Regions from separate parts of the Tardiphaga sp. 866_E4_N1_4 genome, predicted to be linked through region 2. Evidence: predicted binding sites of a transcription regulator. Region 2 holds the regulator's gene; each other region holds the start of a gene.
What was found. The regulator PhoB, encoded in region 2, activates phosphate uptake and scavenging genes when phosphate is short. The targets are predictions, from matches to a motif close to TGTCATNNANCTGTCAT.
Positions count from the first base shown of each region.

Region 1: AB8B20_RS16565 (acetoacetate decarboxylase) is a predicted target of PhoB. The motif match lies at 3,912-3,928, and genes of this name have one in related genera.
Region 3: AB8B20_RS15145 (YdcH family protein) is a predicted target of PhoB. The motif match lies at 2,366-2,382, and genes of this name have one in related genera.

Region 1 covers NZ_CP197242.1:3,391,357-3,398,585, forward strand. The annotation lists gene AB8B20_RS16545 (GNAT family N-acetyltransferase) at 1-157, shown strand, start outside; gene AB8B20_RS16550 (RidA family protein) at 212-598, shown strand; gene rnk (nucleoside diphosphate kinase regulator) at 870-1,274, shown strand; gene AB8B20_RS16560 (homospermidine synthase) at 1,403-2,848, shown strand; gene AB8B20_RS16565 (acetoacetate decarboxylase) at 3,063-3,803, opposite strand; gene AB8B20_RS16570 (MaoC family dehydratase) at 4,020-4,505, shown strand; gene AB8B20_RS16575 (hypothetical protein) at 4,530-4,868, opposite strand; gene AB8B20_RS16580 (MgtC/SapB family protein) at 4,975-5,691, opposite strand; gene AB8B20_RS16585 (WD40 repeat domain-containing protein) at 5,788-6,810, opposite strand; gene AB8B20_RS16590 (CobW family GTP-binding protein) at 6,810-7,229, opposite strand, start outside.
Region 2 covers NZ_CP197242.1:4,657,557-4,664,785, forward strand. The annotation lists gene pstC (phosphate ABC transporter permease subunit PstC) at 79-1,077, shown strand; gene pstA (phosphate ABC transporter permease PstA) at 1,079-1,924, shown strand; gene pstB (phosphate ABC transporter ATP-binding protein PstB) at 1,921-2,748, shown strand; gene phoU (phosphate signaling complex protein PhoU) at 2,777-3,490, shown strand; gene phoB (phosphate regulon transcriptional regulator PhoB) at 3,583-4,287, shown strand; gene AB8B20_RS22530 (GcrA family cell cycle regulator) at 4,391-4,900, opposite strand; gene AB8B20_RS22535 (aspartate aminotransferase family protein) at 5,347-6,573, shown strand; gene argF (ornithine carbamoyltransferase) at 6,573-7,229, shown strand, end outside.
Region 3 covers NZ_CP197242.1:3,102,178-3,109,406, reverse strand. The annotation lists gene AB8B20_RS15175 (5-(carboxyamino)imidazole ribonucleotide synthase) at 1-224, opposite strand, end outside; gene purE (5-(carboxyamino)imidazole ribonucleotide mutase) at 233-721, opposite strand; gene AB8B20_RS15165 (hypothetical protein) at 718-897, opposite strand; gene AB8B20_RS15160 (hypothetical protein) at 896-1,264, shown strand; gene AB8B20_RS15155 (hypothetical protein) at 1,291-1,542, opposite strand; gene AB8B20_RS15150 (YdcH family protein) at 1,976-2,182, opposite strand; gene AB8B20_RS15145 (YdcH family protein) at 2,432-2,617, shown strand; gene AB8B20_RS15140 (NAD(P)/FAD-dependent oxidoreductase) at 2,786-3,889, opposite strand; gene AB8B20_RS15135 (sensor domain-containing protein) at 4,080-6,749, shown strand; gene AB8B20_RS15130 (ABC transporter ATP-binding protein) at 6,815-7,229, shown strand, end outside.

The DNA of each region.
Region 1 (7,229 bases), 1.3 Mb from region 2:
GACCGATCTGGCGCTGCCGGGGCCGTTCGAGCGCGATCGCCTGCTCGGCCTCGAGCTGAAGCCCAGAGCGCTGGATGGCGCCCGCGGCATCATCTTCGGAAGCGGTAAATGGGTCCGCAAGGCTGCTGAGCCTGCCGATCTGGCCCACGCAGCTTGATTTGACCACCAAGGCACGGCATTGCGGAGCTCACCTCTGCAGGAGAGCCCGGTAATGACGCGCAAACTGATTTCCACCGGATCGCCATTCGAAAAGACCGCTGGCTACAGCCGTGCGGTGGTCGACGGCGATTTCTGCTTCGTGTCCGGAACCACCGGCTACGATTACACCACCATGATCTTGCCAGCCGACGTCACGGCACAGACACAGAACTGCTTCAAGACCATTGAAGCCGCGCTGAAAGAGGCCGGCTTTGCCATGGCCGATATCGTGCGTGCGATCTACTACATCACCGACGCCAGCGACGCCGACAAGGTGTTCGCGGTGACCGGCGCGCATCTCGGCGAGATCAGGCCCGCTGCCACGCTCCTCGTGGTCTCCGGGCTCTACAAGCCCGAGATGAAAGTCGAAATCGAAGTCACCGCCAAGCGGCGCAGCTGATCGTCAACCGCGCGTCAGACACACCCGTTGGACGTCGCTGCTAGCAACGGCGCCATCGCCGGTTGACTTTCACTGCAGGATACATAGGTTTCGGCCATCATGACGAACCTGCCCCGCAACCGCTTACTGCTCCGCGCCGGTCACCTTCAAGCAGGAATGTGACCCGGGCGCACGCGCGCGTGCCGTCCGGGCTTGTTCGATTTCAGCATCCTCATCATTCTTGGCATGCTCGGGCGCTTTGCGCGCCGGGCGTCATTTGGCTGTGAAACCCATGATCCATTCCCTTCGCACTGAGCTGCCGCCCATCACACTCCGCCGCAGCGACCGTGAGCGTCTCGGCGTACTGGCCGAGGCCGCTGCAGAGAAGTCCCCCGTGACCGCCGACTTTCTGGCCGGCGAAGTTGAGCGCGCGACGATCGTGCCCGACACTCATCCATTGCCCGGAATCGTCGGCATGGAGTCCGATGTGACGTTCCGCGACGATATCAGCGGGCAGGAAAAGCACGTCACACTGGTCTATCCGACCTCTGCCGACGTGGACGCCGGGCGAATTTCGGTATTGACCCCGATCGGAGCCGCGCTTATCGGCCTTTCTGCGGGGCAGTCCATTACATTCGAGACGCCCTCGGGGGAACCACGTTCGCTGACCGTTCTCTCAGTCGGCATACGGCGCTGAGCTGCATTTAATACCGGCATCGAGATTTCATTCCCGAAATTTCATTCTGATGTCACATCGTCACTGTCCTTTCCCAACCGCGCACGACGCAGCGCGTTCATCTTGATCCTGTCTGGAGTTAGAAGCTGATGTCCTCATCCCCCGCCTCGCCGATCTACGCGAAGATCACTGGCCCCATCGTGATCGTCGGCTTCGGCTCGATCGGCAAAGGCATGGTGCCGATGATTGAGCGGCATCTCGACTACGACAAGTCGCGCATCACCGTGCTCGACCCCAAGGATGAAGGCCGCAAGGCGCTGTGCGACAAGCATGGTCTGCGCTTCATCCAGCAGGGGCTGACCAGGGAGAATTATCGCGAACTGCTGACGCCGCTCCTCACTGAGGGCGGCGGCCAGGGTTTTTGCGTCAACCTGTCGGTCGATACCGGCTCGGTCGATATCATGGAGCTCTGCAACGAACTTGGCGCGCTCTACATCGACACGGTCAACGAGCCCTGGCTCGGCTTCTATTTCGACGCATCGAAGGGCGCCGAAGCGCGCTCCAACTACGCCTTGCGCGAAACGACGCTGGCCGCCAAGAAGGCCCGCAAGCCCGGCTCGACCACGGCGGTCTCCTGCTGCGGCGCCAATCCCGGCATGGTCTCCTTCTTCGTCAAGCAGGCGCTGCTGAATGTCGCCTCCGACCTGAAGCTCAATGCCCCGCAGCCGAAGACCAAGGCCGAATGGGCGGACCTGATGCGGCAGGCCGGCATCAAGGGCGTCCACATCGCTGAGCGCGACACGCAACGCTCCAAGTCGCCGAAGCCGCCGGAGGTCTTCGTCAACACCTGGTCGGTCGAAGGCTTCCTCTCGGAAGGCGTGCAGCCGTCCGAACTCGGCTGGGGCACCCATGAAAAGTGGATGCCGGAGAATGCACACACCCATGAGGCCGGCTGCGGCGCTGCGATCTACCTGATGCAGCCCGGCGCCAATACGCGCGTGCGCACCTGGTGCCCGACGCGCGGCGCGCAATACGGCTTCCTCGTCACCCACAACGAGTCGATCTCGATCTCCGATTATTTCACGGTGCGTGACGCGTCGGGCACCGCGGTGTTCCGGCCGACCTGCCACTATGCCTATCACCCGGCGGACGATGCGGTGCTGTCGCTGCACGAGATGTTCGGCTCCGGCAAGATGCAGACGAAGCACCACATCCTCGACGAAAACGAAATCGTCGACGGTATCGACGAACTCGGTGTGCTGCTCTACGGCCACGACAACAATGCCTACTGGTTCGGCTCACAGCTCTCCATCGAGGAGACGCGTGAACTCGCGCCCTATCAGAACGCCACCGGCCTGCAGGTGACCTCGGCCGTGCTCGGCGGCATGGTCTGGGCGCTGGAGCACCCGACCGAAGGCATCGTCGAGGCCGACGAGATCGACTTCGAGCGTCTGCTGGAGATCCAGACACCCTATCTCGGCCCGGTGAAGGGCTACTACACCGACTGGACGCCGCTCGAAGGTCGCCCGGGCCTATTCCCGGAAGATATCGACACGAGCGACCCGTGGCAGTTCAAGAACGTGCTGGTGCGCTGAGCTGAGTGCTCAGCCTGAATGAGTAACGACGAAGGCGGCAGTGTCAGACACTGCCGCCTTTTTTGTACCTTCGCATTTTATGGGGAGGCTCTGCCTTCTTCCACGTCATGGCCGGGCCTGACCCGGCCATCCATCTTCGTTGGACGGTGCAGAAAGGTGGATACGTGGGTCAAGCCCGCGTATGACGTCGGCGTGTGAGGAGGCCCTGGACAGCTCACTTCGCCAGATAATCAAACGCCACTTCGCCCAATCCCAGCGTCAGGTCGCACTTGAAGTGCAGCGCCGACACGACTTCCTTCACCGGCAACCGCGCCACATCCGCGAGCGCATGCGGGAACAGCCCGAGTGCCGCAGGTCCGGTCCAGGCTTCCTTCAGATTGATCTCTTCCAGGTGATAGCGCACCAGCTCGCAGATGCGCGGCGTGCCGTCGACATGCGGGATGATCTTCAGAATAAAGTTCGGCACCTGCAGCGCGTGCATCACCGTGTCATGATCCACCGGCCGGTGCTTGTAGCCCATGGTGCCGGACGCACAGAGCACCGAGCCGTAATGCAGCGTGCCGACCAGCACGTCGCTTTCGACCACGATCTTCGGCGTCGCGCGCTTCTTCGGGAAGCCCCACAGCTCGCGGCCACCGGCTATCGGCGCATCGTCGTCGAGATACATCGAGTGGATATAGACGCCCTCGACACCGTTGAGGCGGACCGGAATCGCCTGCCCGGTTTCGGTGTAGTCGCCGAAGCCCGTGGAGTCCGGCATGCGGATGAATTCGTATTTGACGATGTTATCGACGATCTCCAGCGGCTCCGGCACCACGGCCTGCAGCGCGTCCATGTCGGTGCGATAGCTGATGATGAAATATTCGCGGTCGTAGAATTTGTAGGGCCCGCGCGGGAATGACGGATTGGTCAGCGGCATCGAATAGGCGTTGTTGCGAACGTCGTCGATTTTCATGAAGCACCCCTGTGATCTCGTGCGCAGGGAGTATGGAGGCGACTGGTGAAGCTGGCGAGACAAGATTGCAGGCACCTGCCCAGCCAGCCGCCGTGGACACGTGAAAACACGAGACCACGATGACATATGAGCTTAAAAAGGGCCGTTTGAAACGCCGTCCATGACGGGCGCAAATATTGGGAAGCCGGAGTGTCAGACGAGAGACGTGCAGCCGAAATGGAAGCGATCCGCGCCAAGCTGATTCCGCTGGAACAATATCGCAAGCTGCTCAACGGACCCGAACTCGTGTCGGAATGGCTGATGGTCGATCAGACGATGATCGATACGTTTGCAGACGCCACCCGCGATCATCAATTCATCCACACCGATCCCGAGCGCGCCAAGGCTGAGACGCCGTTTGGCGGTACGATCGCCCATGGATTTCTAACGCTGTCATTGCTGTCGACGCTGGCTGTCGATGCGATGCCGGGCGTCGAGCGAACGCGGATGGGCGTCAACCATGGCTTCGAGCGCGTGCGGTTCAACAGTCCGGTCAAATCCGGCACGCGGGTGCGCGGCAAGTTTCGCCTGGTCAAGCTGACCGAACGCGTGGTTTCGCTGCAATCGGCCTGGGATGCGGTTATCGAAGTGGAAGGCGTGACCAAACCGGCTTTAGAAGCGCACTGGATCACGCTGGCGCTGCTGGATCCCAACACCGTCTGAACGCATCGCTCGCTCAGCGTATGACTACTTCGCCGTAATCGGCGGCGCCGTTTTCTCCGCCGGCGCCGGCGGCAGTGCCGGCTTGGCGCCGGCATCGCGTGCTTCTGCATCCGGACGCGCCGGCTGCGGCGGCGTTTCCTGCGGGCGCTGGCCAGTGGTCGCGGGTTCTGCGGGGGCCGACGGCTTGTTTTCGGCACCCGGCGTCGACTGCAGCGGCGGCGTCGCCTGGGCAAATCGAGCGGATGGCGGCGTTAGCGTGAGCCGCGCCATTGCCGACGTCGATGCGCCCAATCCTGCTGCGGTCGCCAAGATCGCGATCGTGAAATAGGTCCGGAACACGCGCGTCTGGGTCGTCGGGATCATGGCATCCACCGCAGTTAATGTGCGGTGACAACGGGAGCCGCCCGCCAAAGTTCCCGAGCCGGAAAGTCGCAGATCGCCGATGGCGCCCTGGACTTCTTCTGGACGACTAGTCCTTGGTGCTGACGTCCCATGTGGCGTTGCGCACGCCGGCATACGCCTCGAGCCGGGCGGCCACGGCATCCAGCTCCTTGGGATCGACGGCCGTCGAGACCAGCGTGGCGACGATCTCCTGCTGGGTGTCGCTCTGCTCAATCACATCGACATCGCCGACCGGATATTTTGCGGCTTCCAGCGCCTCCTGCAGGCGCTCGCGCATCTCGGGTACCACCTCGGGCGAGACCGTGAGCCGCACGTAATAGGTCACTTCCGACGACTTCGCGTCCAGCGGCGCCCGGTTGATCGCATTGACCAGCGGCCGCAGCAGCGTATTGCCGGCCAGCACGAAAAACGTAAGCGCGATAGCCTGTGCGATCATGTCCGCGCCGGCGCAGGAGCCCACCGCGGCCGAACTCCATAGCGTCGCCGCCGTATTGAGGCCGCGCACATCGGTGCCTTCCTTCATGATGACGCCCGCGCCGAGAAAGCCGATGCCGGAGACGACATAGGCGATCACGCGCACCGCGCCATCGGCACCGTGCAGCTGCATTGCCAGATCGACGAAAGCGGCCGCCCCGAGCGCCACCAGCACATTGGTGCGCAGGCCCGCGGTGCGCTGGCGATATTGTCGCTCAGCACCGATCAGCGTGCCCAGCACAAAGGCCGTGGCCAGGCTGAGCAGCGTGTCGAGGAAGTCGTAGGTCTGGAATGTTGCCAAAAATCGCATGATGTCTGCATGCGTACAGGAAGTGACGGGCGGATGACAATGCCGCCTCGCACCGACCGTCGTGAACTCCCTCTCCCCACAGGGGAGGTGAAAGAACTACAGCTCCAGCAGCCCGGCGTCGCCGTCCTGATCGGCAAAAGCCAGCAGCGTACCCTTGGCATTCCAGGCCAGCGCGCTGACGGGCTGCCCTTTGTTGGCCCGCACCAGAATTTCCGCGCCGTCGGTCATGCGGACCATCAGGATAGTGCCGTCACTGTAACCGGCGGCCAGGATGTCCTGCTTGGGATGACAGGCCACCATGGTGACCTTGGCCTTGAGCGGCGCCAGCATCGCCGGCTCCTTGCCCATCGGGCCGTCCTTGCTGGCAAACGGCCAGATGATGACCGTATCGGCGCCCGAGGTCGCGAGACCCTTGCCGCCGGCGCTCCAGGAAATCGAGCGCACGCGTGCGGGATAGCCGGTCATGCGCATGTGCTTGCCGTCCACGAGACGCCAGCCATGCAGCGCCGGCTCATGCATCGCGGTGACCAGAAACTTGTTGTCCGGGCTGAAGGTCACGCCGAGATGCGAACCGGCCCATTCCAGCACTTCGGCATTGCCGGCCATGTTGGGAAACCACAGCGTCACGCCGTTGTAGTGGGCTATCGCGAGCCGCAGCCCTTTGGGCGCGAATGCAAGGCCGCCAACGGTCGATGGCACCTCGAAGAATTTCACTTCGCCCTTCGGCGCCTGCACGAAGGCCGTCTTGCCCGCCGACCACGCCACAGCGCCGTCGGGATGCAGCGCGACGCTGTCGATCCAGCGCCGCTTGGTATCGGTCGCAAAGGTCGAGACTGTGCCGTCGCGGTCGAGCACGACGACCTTGCCGTCGTCGCAGCCCATCACGATGCGCTTGCCGTCGGAGGTCGAGCACAGGATGCCACCGAACGCGACCTCGACCGGCGACATCGCGCCTGCCGGATCAACCAGCATGACTTTCTCTTCGGCGCCGACAAAGGCTGCCTTGTCGCCGAGAAAATGCACTGATGTGACCGACGCACCGATGGCCACCGGCAACACACGGTCGGTGACCGAAACGATGGATTCCTGCTCCTGCAGCGGATTGAAATCGGACATCATCAGGCGGGGATGCAGCGTTCGAAGCCGTCGCGGATCAGCTGCTCGGGCAGATCGCGACCGATAAAGACAAGACGGCTTTCGCGCTTCTCGCCGTCCTTCCACGGCCGCTGATGATCGCCTTCGAGCATCATGTGCACGCCCTGAAACACGTAGCGGTCGTCGTCGCCGGAGAACGACAGGATACCCTTGGAGCGCAAAATCTTGCCGCCCTCCTTGGCCATCAGGTCCTGCAGCCAGGGCATGAAGGTCGACGCATCGAGCGCCTTGTCGGTGCGCAGCGACATCGAGTGCATGTCCTCGTCGTGATAGTGCTTCAAACCACCGTGGCCATGATCATGATGGTGATGATGGCCGTGATCGTGGTCATGATGATCGTGACCGTCGTCCGCATTGAGGAATTCCGGTTCGATCTCCAGAAT
Region 2 (7,229 bases):
CTCTTCTGACTTCGCGCCCTGACAAGCCCCTCCAGGGCAATGCGTTTTGGGGTATTGTAACAATTACAGGGGACTGGCGTGGCAGACATGGCCGTACAGAGCTCTTCGATGGACGCTGCCGGACCTTATGATCGTGCGAAGGCTTTGAATGCCTTCAAGACGGGGGACCAGGCGTTTTATTGGATCACCCGCATCTCGGCGCTGTCCGTTCTGTTTATCCTCGGCGGCATCATTCTGTCGCTTATCGTTGGTGCGTGGCCGGCGCTCCGCGAATTCGGCTTTTCGTTCCTGACGACGCAGCGCTGGGCACCGTCGGCTGATCCGCCGGTGCTGGGAGCGCTCGGCCCGATCTACGGCACGATGATCACCTCGGTGATCGCGATGGCTATCGCCATTCCGGTCGGCATCGGCATCGCGATCTTCCTCACCGAACTGTGCCCGAACTGGCTGCGCCGCCCGATCGGCATGGCGGTTGAGCTTCTCGCCGGTATTCCTTCGATCATCTACGGCATGTGGGGCTTCTTCGTGCTCGGCCCGTTCCTGGCCAACCACGTGCAGCCATTCATGATCAACGCCTTCGAAGGCGTCCCGGTCCTCGGCGTGATCTTCGCCGGCCCGCCGTCCTATCTCTCGCTGTTCAACGCGTCGCTGATCCTCGCCATCATGGTGCTGCCCTTCATCACCTCGATCTCGGTCGACGTGTTCAAGACGGTGCCGCCGGTGCTCAAGGAAGCCGCTTACGGCGTCGGCTGCACCACTTGGGAAGTCGTCCGCAACGTCGTCATCCCCTATACCCGCGTTGGTGTGATCGGTGGCGTCATGCTGGCGCTCGGCCGTGCGCTCGGTGAAACGATGGCGGTGACCTTCATCATCGGAAACTCGTTCCGGATCACAGGCTCGATCTTTGGCCCGGGCACCACGATCTCGGCAGCGATCGCCAGCGAGTTCGCGGAGAGCGACGGTCTGCATCAATCGGGTCTGATCCTGCTCGGTCTCCTGCTGTTCGTGCTGACATTCTTCGTGCTCTCGGCAGCGCGTCTGATGCTGCTGCGTCTGGAAAAGAAGGCGGGCAACTAATATGAACCCGATTTACGCTTCACGCCGCCGCAACGACATGATCATCCGTGGGCTCTGCATGGGTGCCGCTCTCTTTGGCGTCACCTGGCTTGCGCTGATCCTGTTCACGCTGTTCTACAACGGTATCGCCGGCATCAGCCTGCAGATCTTCACCCAGAACACGCCGCCGCCCGGCTCCATGGAAGGCGGCCTGCTCAATGCCATCGTCGGTTCGATCATCATGACCGTCATCGGCGTCGGCATCGGCGCGCCGCTCGGCCTGTTTGCCGGCACCTATCTCGCGGAATACGGCAAGCACGACAAACTCACCTCGGTGATCCGCTTCATCAACGACGTGTTGCTGTCGGCCCCGTCCATCATCATCGGCCTGTTCGTTTATGGTGCGGTGGTGGTTCCGATGGGCGGCTTCTCGGCTCTCGCCGGTTCGCTTGCGCTCGCCGTGATCGTGATCCCCGTTGTGGTTCGCACCACTGAAGATATGCTTGGTCTCGTGCCGAACCCGCTGCGCGAAGCGGCCTCGGCGCTCGGCCTGCCGCGCTCCCTGGTCATCAAGCGGATCGCCTATCGTGCAGCCCGCGCCGGTCTCATCACCGGCGTGCTGCTGGCGACGGCGCGTGTCGCCGGTGAAACGGCGCCGCTGCTGTTCACCGCGCTGAGCAACCAGTTCTTCAGCCTCGATCTCACCAAGACGATGGCCAACCTGCCGGTGACCATCAACAACTTCGTGCAGAGCCCCTACGAGTACTGGAAGCAGCTCGCCTGGAGCGGTGCCCTGATCATCACCTTGACCGTACTTGCCCTTAACATTGGCGCGCGCATTCTCGGCGCCGAGAGGACAGCAAAATGAGTGAGCTTTCTGTGTCGTCTGGCGTTCCTTCCGTCTCGATGCCGCCGCCGTCGGCCCTGCAGGGCGAGACCCGTCCCAAGGTCACCGTGCGCGACCTGAACTTCTACTATGGCGAACACCACGCCCTGAAGAAGATCAACCTGACGCTGATGGCGAACCGCGTGACTGCGTTCATCGGCCCGTCGGGCTGCGGCAAGTCCACGCTGCTGCGCATCTTCAACCGCATGTATGATCTGTATCCCGGCCAGCGCGCCGAAGGTCAGCTCATGCTCGATAACCAGAACATTCTGGATCCGAAGCTGGACCTCAACCTGCTGCGCGCCCGCGTCGGCATGGTGTTCCAGAAGCCGACTCCGTTCCCGATGACGATTTACGAAAACATCGCCTTCGGTATCCGCCTCTACGAAAAGATCTCCAAGTCCGAGATGGACGTGCGCGTCGAGAGGGCGCTGCGCGGCGGTGCGCTCTGGAACGAAGTCAAGGACAAGCTCAACGCGTCGGGCCTCAGCCTGTCGGGCGGTCAGCAGCAGCGCCTGTGCATCGCGCGCACCATCGCGGTTCGGCCGGAAGTGATCCTGTTCGACGAGCCGTGCTCGGCGCTGGATCCGATCTCGACCGCGAAGATCGAGGAGCTGATCGACGAGTTGAAGGATCAGTATACGATCGCGATCGTGACCCATAACATGCAGCAGGCTGCCCGCGTCTCCGACAGCACGGCCTTCATGTATCTCGGCGAGTTGATCGAGTTCGATCAGACCAACAAGATCTTCACGTCGCCGACCGACCGCCGTACCCAGGATTACATCACCGGCCGCTTCGGCTGACGCGACATATTCGCGGGAGGAATTTGAGATGGCTTTTGAACACACCACCAAGGCTTTCGACGACGATCTGCAGGAGCTGACCCGTCTCGTTGCCGAGATGGGTGGCCTCGCGGAACGGCAGATCGTCGAATCCGTCGATGCGCTGATCCGCCGGGACGTCGCGCTCGGTGCGCGCGTCGTCGCCACTGACTCCGAGATCGACCAGTTGCAGCGCACGATCGAAGAGCGCGCCGTGCTGACCATCGCCAAGCGCCAGCCAATGGCTGTCGATTTGCGCGAGATCGTCGGCGCGCTGCGCGTCGCCACCGATCTGGAACGCATCGGCGATCTCTCCAAGAATATCGGCAAGCGCGTCAATGCACTCGACAGCGACTTCCATCCGCTGAAGCTGATCCGCGGCCTCGAGCACATGACCGACCTCGTGACCACCCAGGTCAAGGCTGTGCTCGACGCCTATGCCGCACACGATCTGCCCGCCGCGATGACGGTGTGGAAGGGCGACGAGGAAATCGACGCGATCTGCACCTCGCTGTTCCGCGAACTCCTGACCTATATGATGGAAGACCCGCGTAATATTTCGTTCTGTATCCACCTGATGTTCTGCGCCAAGAATATCGAGCGGATCGGTGACCATGCCACCAATATTGCGGAAACCGTGTTCTACATGATCGAGGGCCAGCAGATCCTCGACAAGCGCCCGAAGGGCGACATGACCACATTCGCGAATACGCCGACGGCCTGAAGCATGATCAGGAAAAGTGGAAGCCAGTCTTCCGCAAGGATCATGATTTAAAGACTTGTCGGACGTCACTGAGGGTATTGATCAAGATGGCTGTGAATGCACGCATTCTGGTTGTGGAAGATGAAGAGGCACTAACGACGCTGCTTCGCTACAACCTCGACGCCGAAGGCTATGATGTTGAAACCGTCGCTCGCGGCGACGATGCCGACACCCGCTTGAAGGAGCGGGTGCCGGATCTCGTGGTGCTCGACTGGATGCTGCCGGGCCTGTCCGGCATCGAACTGTGCCGCCGCTTGCGCGCACGGCCCGAAACCAAGGCATTGCCGATCATCATGCTGACGGCGCGTGGCGAAGAGAGCGAGCGCGTTCGCGGTCTCGCCACCGGTGCCGACGACTACATCGTCAAGCCGTTCTCCGTGCCGGAGCTCCTGGCCCGCGTGAAGGGCCTGCTCCGTCGTGCAGCTCCCGAGCGTCTCGCTACCGTTTTGGCATTTGGCGACATCGAACTCGACCGTGATAAGCGCCGCGTCGTGCGCTCAAGCCGTCCGATCGATCTCGGTCCGACCGAATATCGCCTGCTGGAGTTCTTCCTGGAACATCCGGGCCGCGTGTTCAGCCGCGAGCAGTTGCTCGACAGCGTCTGGGGCCGCGACATCTATATCGACGAGCGCACCGTCGACGTGCATATCGGCCGCCTGCGCAAGCTGCTCAACCCCGCCGGTGAGCCCGATCCGATCCGCACCGTGCGCGGCGCCGGCTACGCGCTGGATGATCGGTTCGACAAGGCGGCGGAGTAGGTATCTTCCTTCTCCCCGCAAGCGGGGAGAGGTTAGAAGCCCCAAACAAAAAAATGCCCGGCTCATCGCCGGGCATTTTCATTTGGTTTAGATACTTTCCAGCTCAGCGCGTCGGCTTCGGCACCGCGCGGCGGCGGTCGCTGGCCGGCTGATAGGCGATGCGCGAGTGATGCGCGCAATAGGGGGCGCCGGCCAGGGCCTTGCCGCCGCAGAAATAGAAGTCCGCGCTCGACGGATCGCCGATCGGCCAATGGCAGGTGGCTTCGTTGAGTTCGACCAGCGACAGGCGCTGGCTGATCGGCACGATGTTGTCATAGGCGATCGGGTCGGGCTCGGCCTCGATCTCGTAGTTATGGGCCAATGCTGTGTTGCCACGGGCCATCGGGCGGGCGACGCGCACCATCTGCTGTGCCGGGCGCGCCTTGCGCTGCCGCGGAGCTGCCGAGGAGGGGCTCTTGGCACGGCCGGACAGGCCAAGGCGGTGCACCTTGCCGATCACGGCGTTGCGGGTCACGTTACCGAGTTCCGCAGCGATCTGGCTGGCGGAAAGGCCGCCTTCCCAGAGTTTCTTCAACTGTTCGACGCGATCGTCGGTCCATGTCATTACCGTCATCGCCGTTTTCCCTTCGTGAGCGCCGGCCTGACCGGGCAGCGCTGCGAGTTGAGACTTCAAAAATCCCTGCGGTCAGAATCCTTTAGCGCTCACCGGGCGCGAATTTCGCGTCCGGCTGTTACGCCGCACTGGATGTGTCAAAAGGATCTACCGCCGCACGAGATGTCGTATCCGACGAGGCAAAAGCTACAATATGCCGTGACTCGCGCGCAAGAGTCGGGCATGCCGCGTCCACATGCTTCTGCAAATAAAGCTGCAAAATCGGCTTTTTCTGCGACTCCGTGTGACTCGAAAGCCGCAGTGCGCGGTTGACAGTCTTCACAGCACACATAGAATAATGCCCACGTGCCGCCCGAGAAGGGCGGCACGTTTCGTTTCTAGGGTCCGTTGTTCGATTTCGCACAGTTGTCATCGACGCGGCCGCAGTCTTTTCGATCGGATCGGTTATGACCAGCAACGCAACGTCTTCGCCCCTCTCTCAGGCTCACTTGCTGCCTGTTTTCGCGCGTGCGGATGTCGCTTTCGAGCGCGGTGAAGGCGCGTGGCTGATTGGAACCGATGGCGAGCGCTATCTCGACTTCACCAGCGGCGTTGCCGTGAACGCGCTGGGCCATGCGCACCCACATATGGTCGCCGCATTGCAGGAGCAGGCCACCAAGCTCTGGCACATGTCGAACCTGTTCAAGAGCCCGGACGGCGAGCGCCTCGCCGCGCGGCTGTGCGAACAGAGCTTTGCCGACTTCGTGTTCTTCGCCAATTCGGGTGCGGAAGCGATGGAATGCGCGATCAAGGTGACCCGCCACTATCATTTCTCCAAGGGCCACCCCGAGCGCACGCGCATCATCACCTTCGAAGGCGCGTTCCATGGCCGCACCCTCGGCACGCTCGCAGCGACCGGCGCTGCCAAATATCTCGAAGGCTACGGCACGCCGCTCGACGGCTTCGATCAGTTGCCGCTCGGCGATATCGAAGCGGTGAAGAAGGCGATCGGTCCGAACACCGCCGGCATTCTCATCGAGCCGCTGCAGGGTGAGGGTGGCGTGCGTGCGCCGAGCAACGCGTTCTTCGGCGCGCTGCGCGAACTCTGCGACAAGAACGGCATCCTGCTGATCTTCGACGAAGTGCAGACCGGCATGGGCCGCACCGGCGAGTTGTTCGCCTATCAGCGCATCGGTGTGACGCCGGATGTCATGTCGCTGGCCAAGGCGCTCGGCGGCGGCTTCCCGATCGGTGCGTGCCTCGTCACGGCGGAAGCGGCCGAAGGCATGGCGCCCGGCTCCCATGGTTCGACCTTTGGCGGCAATCCGCTGGCGGTCGCTGCTGCGAATTCCGTGCTCGATATCATGCTGAAGCCCGGTTTCTTCGACCATGTGAAGAAGATGTCGCTGCTGCTCAAACAGAAACTCGCGGGCGTGGTCGACGGCCACCCTGATGTGCTCAGCGAAGTGCGCGGCGAAGGTCTGCTGATCGGCCTCAAGGCCGTGGTGCCGGCTGGTGATCTCGTGGCCGCATTGCGTGACGCGAAGCTGCTGACGGTTGGCGCCGGCGACAATGTCGTGCGCTTCCTGCCGCCGCTGATCGTCAGCGAGTCCGAGATCGAGCAGGCCGTGCAGCGGCTGGAACAGGCCTGCGTGGCCCTCGGTTCATCTGCCAAGACGCAGGGAGCCGCGTGATGAGCACGTCACCGCGGCACTTCCTCGATCTCACGGCCGTGCCGGCCAGCGAGTTGCGCAATATCATGAACGCGGCTGCCGCCATGAAGGCGAAGCTGAAAGGGCGGGATGGCTCGAATGCCGAGCCCGATCGTCCGCTCAAGAACAAGACGCTGGCGATGATCTTCGAGAAGCCCTCGACGCGCACCCGCGTATCGTTCGAGGTCGGCATGCGCCAGCTCGGCGGCGAAGTCGTGATGCTCACCGGCGCCGAAATGCAGCTCGGTCGCGGCGAGACCATTGCCGACACCGCACGCGTACTGTCGCGCTTCGTCGACATCATCATGATCCGCATCCTCAATCATGACTCGCTGATGGAGCTCGCGGAGAATGCGACGGTGCCGGTCATCAATGGCCTGACGCGGTTCTCGCATCCCTGCCAGGTGATGGCGGACGTGATGACCTATGAGGAGCACCGCGGCCCGATCAAGGGCCGCACCGTGGCCTGGACCGGCGACGACAACAATGTGCTGATGTCCTGGGCGCATGCGGCCGAGCGCTTCCAGTTCAAACTCAATATCGCGACACCGCCGCAGCTGTCGCCGAAGAAGCCGTTCAAGGACTGGGTCAAGGCGGCAAACGCGCCGATCACCTTCAGCGACGATCCCGATGCGATG
Region 3 (7,229 bases), 1.6 Mb from region 2:
TAGGTGATGACGTCGCAATCACTGGCGAACAGTTCGAGCGCCTCGACATCCGCATATTCAGCGCATGTCGCGTTCTGCACGACATCGAAAGCCGGCGAATCCGGATCCGGTGAAAAAACCTGACAGCGAAGGCCGAGGCGCGCTGCGGACATCGCCAACATGCGACCGAGCTGGCCGCCACCGAGAATGCCGATCGTATCGCCCGGCTTGAGAACCTTCGTCACCACAGCGCTCACGCCGCACCTTCCGGCTTTTCAGCCACGGCATCGGTCTGCGCCTTGCGCCAGGCGGCGAGCTTTGTCGCCAGTGCTGTATCGTGCAGCGCCAGCACGCTCGCTGCGAGCAGTGCCGCATTGATCGCGCCGGGCTTGCCGATGGCCAGCGTGCCGACGGGCACGCCGCCCGGCATCTGTACGATCGAATAAAGCGAGTCGACGCCGGATAGCGCCTTGGATTCCACGGGCACGCCGAATACCGGGAGTTCCGTCAGCGCCGCGGCCATGCCGGGCAAATGCGCAGCGCCGCCGGCACCGGCGATGATGATCTGGAAGCCCGCCGCCTTGGCGCCCTTGGCGAATGCGACCAGCCGGTCCGGCGTACGGTGGGCCGAGACGATGCGCGCCTCATGGGATACGCCGAGCGCGGTCAGCGTTTCGGCGGCGTGGCGCATGGTTTCCCAGTCCGACTGGCTTCCCATAATAATGGCGACGGGCGCGGTCATTCCGTATTTTCTTTCGCGAATCCAGAAAGATAGGCTGGAAATACAATGTCGTCCCCTTGCGTGGCAAGGAGCGTGGCAAACATGATCTCGTCTTGGTGAAGACTGGCAAGCCTTGTAACAAATCCCATGCAAAAGAAAACCCGAACGCCTGCTGCAAAGTCGGTCAAACGTTCCATGAAGCCGGCAGTTCGGGGTTCCAAGGCGTTGGTGTCGCTGCCGAAAAGCCGCGCGTCGGCGGCAGCGCTCACGATTCGGCGGCTGGAAGCGCAACTCACACAGGCGGAGGCGAAGATTGCCGAATTGCGCGCTTCGGCGGAAACCGATTTCCTGCTCGACATTCTCAACCGTCGTGGATTTGCCCGCGAGCTGACCCGCGCCGTGGCGATCGACCAGCTCACTTTCGTCTTCCGCGACATCAACGTGTCGGCTGGCGCCTCTGCAGGCGTCGCACTGCTGAGTCCCGATGTCGAGGGCGAAGCCGCGTTGGTTCAGGCCGACAAGGCGATGTATGTGCGCAAGACCGCGCGACGTGCGAAAGTGTAGTTAGCCGATCGTCGGCGTTGGCGCCTTTACAATGCGCTGAGGTCGCTTGGCACTTCGCCAAAGGCGCGGATCACCTGGGCGTCGCCGAACTCGCCGATCATCGGATCGCCGGTGCGGCTGAAGGCCAATGCGCCGATTGAACCTGGCGCACGGGACAATAGTTCGGCGCGGCGGATGGCGCCGGATGCGCTCTGACATTCCTCGGCGGCACCGGCTGCCGGCGAACCAGAGTCGTCGTGCAGGAAGGGCAGTGCGACATAATAGGTGATATCGGCCATGGTGCCCTCACGAGTCGATTGATCTCGGCGCAAGGATGTTCTTATTTTGTTCTTATTGTCAAGTTTCATTGTCAAGTTTCGACAGCGCCTCGTTTGCAGTCGCCCCATTCCGCTCAGGCCGCAATAGCTGGCTTGCGCAGTGCGAGCGTCACGTCGGCCAGCGCGAGCGCCATGGCGATCAATTCGCGGAGCCCAGCAGTTTTCACCGCACCACAATGCGATGCTGGCCAGAATTAAGTCTGGCTGTCGTGCCTACGATGCCGCGCGAAAAGAGCGGCGGCCGTCGCGAAGCAAGGTTTTGACGACTGGCGAGTTCAACGCCCAGCCTGCTGCATTCACCGCGAGTTAAAGAAAGCCGATCCATCGATCATCGCGCGTTGAGTTCGCAGTCCTGGCCGTTCTTCAACCCACAGCCACAGCGTGACGCATTGTCTCAGGCAATAATATCCGGGGTGATCTGATCTTCGATGAAGGAGATCCGGTCTTTCAGCTGAAGCTTCCTCTTCTTCAACCGTTGCAGTCGCAAAAGATCGGGTGCCGGTGAATGTTGCAAGGCATCGATAGCGGCGTCGAGGTCGCGATGTTCCTGCTGCAATCGGGCGAGTTCTAACGGGAGTTCGCGATCTTCGTCGTCGTTCATGTTTCTAGCTGACTGGATTCGCAAGTCATTTGCGAGGAATTTCTAGGATGACTATCGCCGGTGCAGGCGCACCACGCAAGCCGTCCGGTTCCATGTTTTTGCGGCGCGATCAGGTCACGATTCGTTTCACACGATACCTGAAACTCAAAATACACTTTTCAATACCCATCGACAGATGTCCACTGTCATGTAGAATTCATCGTCCAACCGAACGTATCCTGAGGTTCAATCCTACCGAGGAGTTTTCGAATGGCACTACAGGCGCATCTCGTCGAACTGGAACGCAAGCACAAAGTTCTCGAAAGCGAATTGCACGAAGCGCTCGTGCACCTGTCTACCGACGATCTCCGCATCGTCGAACTCAAGCGTCGAAAACTGATGGTCAGGGACGAAATCCAGCGTCTCAAAAATGGGGCCAGCGAAACGGTGCACTGATCAACGGCTGCACTGATCAGCGAACGATAAATCACAACATCGACATCGCCGTCTACGTCACTGCTTTCGCGTAGGTGCGATGACGTCTTCCCCTCATCCCGCGATAGGTTTGCGACGAAGCTCCAGTATTCGGTTGGCCTGGATCGCTTCGCCTGCAACCTTTCGCGTTTAATGTCCCGCCATCTCAGCCACGTAGTCCGCGATGGCCAGCGATGATGTCAGCCCCGGTGACTCGATGCCGAACAGGTTGATAAGGCCCGGCACGCCATGGGTCTGGGCACCCTGGATCATGAAATCCTGCACCGCGACTGCGGGCGGCACGATCTTCGGCCGCATTCCTGAATAGCTTGGCATTAATGCGCCGTCCGGCAGACTTGGCCAGTAGCGCCTGATAGCCGGATAGAACCTCTCTCCGCGTGCCGGATCGACCGTGTAGTCGATGTGATCCACCCACTCGACGTCAGGGCCGAAACGCGCCTGGCCGGCCAGATCGAGCGTCAGATGCACCCCGAGGCCGCCCGGTTCCGGCACGGGATAGATCAGCCGCGAGAACGGTGCTTTCGCATTGCAGCTGAAATAACAGCCTTTCGCCAGATAAGCGGGCGGTATCAGGTCGAGCGGCATGCCGTCGAGCATGCGGGCGATCGCGGTTGCGGACAGGCCTGCTGAATTGATCAGCATGTCGCAGGCTAGTGTCATCGGAGCCTCGCCGCCGACATCCAGCTCGAAACCGTCGGCGGTGACCCGGCCACGTTCCAGCGGCGCGAGGAATGCGAAGGCCGCGCCGGCGGCTTCCGCTTCACCGCGCAGCGACAACATGTAGCTGTGGCTATCGACGATTCCGGTGGAGGGTGACAACAGCGCGGCTTCGCAAGCCAATGCCGGCTCCAGCGCCCGTGCCTCTGTCCCGGATAATTGCTCGAGATCAGCGACGCCATTGGCTTCGGCATGCGCTTTGATCGACGCCAGTTTGGCGATCTCCTCCGGACGTGTGGCGACGATCAGTTTCCCGGAGTTGCGATGTGGGATGCCGCGATCGCGGCAATAATCATAGAGCGCCTGTTTTCCAGCGACGCAGAGCCGTGCCATCAGGCTTCCGGCCGGATAATAGATGCCGGCATGGATGACCTCGCTGTTGCGCGACGAGGTCACGGTACCAATCGCGTCCGCGGCCTCCAGCACGATGACCTCGCGTCCCGCTTCCGCCAGTCGCCGGGCGATCGCAAGACCCACGACGCCGGCGCCCACCACCACGCATTCAACCTTGTCCATGTCGCGTCCGATAGTTTGCTGCGCCGGTCAGCTGCGGTTCGACCTTGCGCATGTGGCGCATTAGTAAAACATTAAGCATCACAGCTAATTACCACCAAATTTCGCCGCATTCTGCAGGTGCGACGATACGCATTTACCTGATCCACATACCTGTAACCAAACACTCACGCTGCGAATACGCGGGTGTGTAATGACTGGCAAGATCGGGCGATCAGACAGCAAGGCGGCAGTGTCCGTCATCGCAGTCGCATGCCTTCTCGGCAGCATTGCCGGAGCCCACGCAGAATCCCCGGCGGTTCATTATATCAGTGAACTCGACCCGCAAATGATCTGGCAGATCCTCATCGGTGGATTTGTCGCGCTGGCATTTCTCGCCGCCATTGTGCTGTGGGTCGCCTCGGCGCTGCGCAATGTGCGTCGCGAGCAGCATCGTCGCAATGCGTTTGTCGGTTCTGCCCTCAATCATCTCGGCCAAGGCATCGTGATGCTCGACGACCAGAAGCGGGTCGTGTTTTGCAACGATCGCTATCTTGAGATCTACGACCTGACGCGCGCCGACATCACCAAGGATATTACCGGTCCAGAATTGCGTGAGTTACGCCGCCAGCGTGGCAAGCTCGATCTGGCCACCCAGAGCTTCTACGAGCAGACTGTTTCCGCCGGCGAGTACATTGCCGAAATGCCCGGCGGGCAATCCGTTCACGTCAAGTTCAGCCGGCTTCCCAATGGCGGCGCCATTGGCATTCATGAGGACTGCACCGAGCAGCGTTTCCTGCAGCGGGAGCTTGCGACCACCAAGCAATTCCTCGAATCTGTCCTTGATCACGTCCCGATCTGCGTCGCGGCCAAGACCATTGACGATGGCCGCTATATCTTCGCCAACCGGGCTTTCGAGACCTTCTCTCGGCTCTCGCGCGATAAGATCGTCGGCAAGCGACCGGATCAGATATTCTCCGCACAGTCTGCGAAAGCGATTGCCGAAGCCGATGCCCTGGCAGTGGAAACGCGCAGTCAGTGTCGCAGCGAGTTCAATGTGGAGATTGGCTCAGACCTCCGCACGCTGGATAGCAATCGCGTGATTGCCTTTAACGAACGCAATGAGCCGGCATTTCTGATTGCGCTGTTCGAGGATGTGACCGACCGCAAGTCGCTGTCCAAGGAACTGGAGAACGCCAAGAAATTCCTTGAGACCGTGCTCGACAACATTCCTGTGTCGCTAATGGTGCAACAGATCAGCACCGGTCGTTATCTGTTCGCCAACCGCGGCGCAGAGGTCATTTTGGGTCGCAAGCGCGAAGACGCTATCGGTCTGACCGTTCCCGAAATGCTTCGCCCGGAAGAAGCGAAGCTGATCGTCAGCCGGGATCAGGCGGCGATCAGGGGCCGAACACCGATTGCGGAAGAGCATCCGATCAGCACGCGCGACGGATTGCGGCTGTTCCTGACCCGGCGGGTCACCGTGCTCGACGAAGCAGGCGAGCCGCAATATCTGATCAAGACCCACGAAGATGTCACCGACCGCCGCCAGACCGAGGCGCGGATGGCGCATATGGCCTATCACGACGGCCTGACCGATCTGCCGAACCGCCCGGCCTTTTTGCAGGCTCTGTCGCAGATGATCGATGCCTGCGGCGAAACCTCGGAGGAATTCGCCGTGCTGTCGATCGATCTCGACGGCCTGAAGGAGGTCAACGATGTCTTCGGTCACGCCATCGGTGACAAGCTGCTGATCGAAGTGTCGCGTCGTGTCGATGCAGCCGTGGGCGGCGGAGTTGTGGCGCGGCTCGGCGGTGACGAGTTCGGCGTGATCATCGACGGCGCGCAGCCCGCGGCCGGGCTGTTGATCGCAGAGCGGATCTCCGCGGCCCTTGCGGAGGAATTCCCGATCGAGGGCAAATCGGTGCGGACAGGCGTCACCACGGGCATCTCGCTGTTCCCGCGCGACGGCCATGACCCGGCCGCGTTGCTGGCGAATTCCGGCGCGGCGCTGTTCCGTGCCAAGTCGCAGTCGCGCGGTTCGATCAGCATCTTCGAGCCGCAAATGGACCAGCAACTGCGCGATCGCCGCGTGCTGCATCAGGACCTCTCGGCCGCGATCCGCAATGGCGAATTGTCGCTGCACTACCAGCCCCAGGCACGCGCCGGCCAGACCGTGGTCGATGCCGACATTACGGGCTTCGAGGCGTTGGCGCGGTGGATTCATCCGACGCGCGGTTTCGTGCCGCCCGGAGACTTCATTCCGCTGGCCGAAGAAAGTGGCCTGATCGTCGAGATGGGTGAGTGGATCCTGCGTCAGGCCTGCCTTGAGGCCGCCTCATGGCCGGTCCCGCTGCAGATCGCGGTCAACCTGTCGCCCGCGCAGTTCATGCATGGTGATCTCGTCGGCCTCGTGCATTCGATCCTGCTCGAAACCGGCCTGCAGCCCGGTCGCCTTGAGCTGGAAATCACGGAGGGTGTGCTGATCGAGGATTTCGATCGCGGCGTCGCGTTGCTGCGGCGGTTGAAGGCGCTCGGCGTGCGCATCTCAATGGACGACTTCGGCTCCGGCTATTCCTCGCTGACCTATCTGCAGGCATTCCCGTTCGACAAGATCAAGATCGACCGCGCTTTCGTGATCAATCTGGGGCTCAATCCGCAGTCCGCCGCCATCGTGCGCGCGGTCATCGGGCTGGGCCATGGCCTCGACGTCGCGATCGTTGCGGAAGGCGTCGAGACCCACGAGCAACTCTGCTTCCTCGCCAGCGAAGGCTGCGACGGCGTACAAGGCTACTTCATCGGGCGTCCTGCCCCGATTGCGCAATATGCTGCGCTGGTCGGACGGATTGCCGCCGCTGCGCCCGCCGCGCGCATGGTCGGTTGAGCGACAGGCCGTTGCGAAGTGCTGATGTTGTTGAGCCCGCGGCGTTCCGCGGCTAGCTTGCGGTTATGACGAATCTCACTGCGACAGTCGCGGATCCGGCGGCCAGCGATGCGCCGGTCATCGCCTATCCCACGCCCTTGCTGCGGATCGACGGCGTCACCAAAAAATTCGGCGCGCATAGCGCAGTGGACAATCTCTCTTTGGACATCAAGGCCGGTGAATTCTTCGCGCTGCTCGGCCCGAGCGGCTGTGGCAAGACCACGTTACTGCGCATGCTGGCAGGTTTCGAAGCGCCGGACACGGGCAAGATCGAGTTGAACGGCGAGGATATCGCCGCGGTCTTGCCGCATCAGCGGCCCGTCAACATGATGTTCCAGAACTACGCGCTGTTTCCGCATCTCAACGTGCGCGACAATATCGGTTTCGGTCTCAAGAGCGCTGGCCTGACGCGTCTCGGCATCGATACGCGGGTTGCCGAGA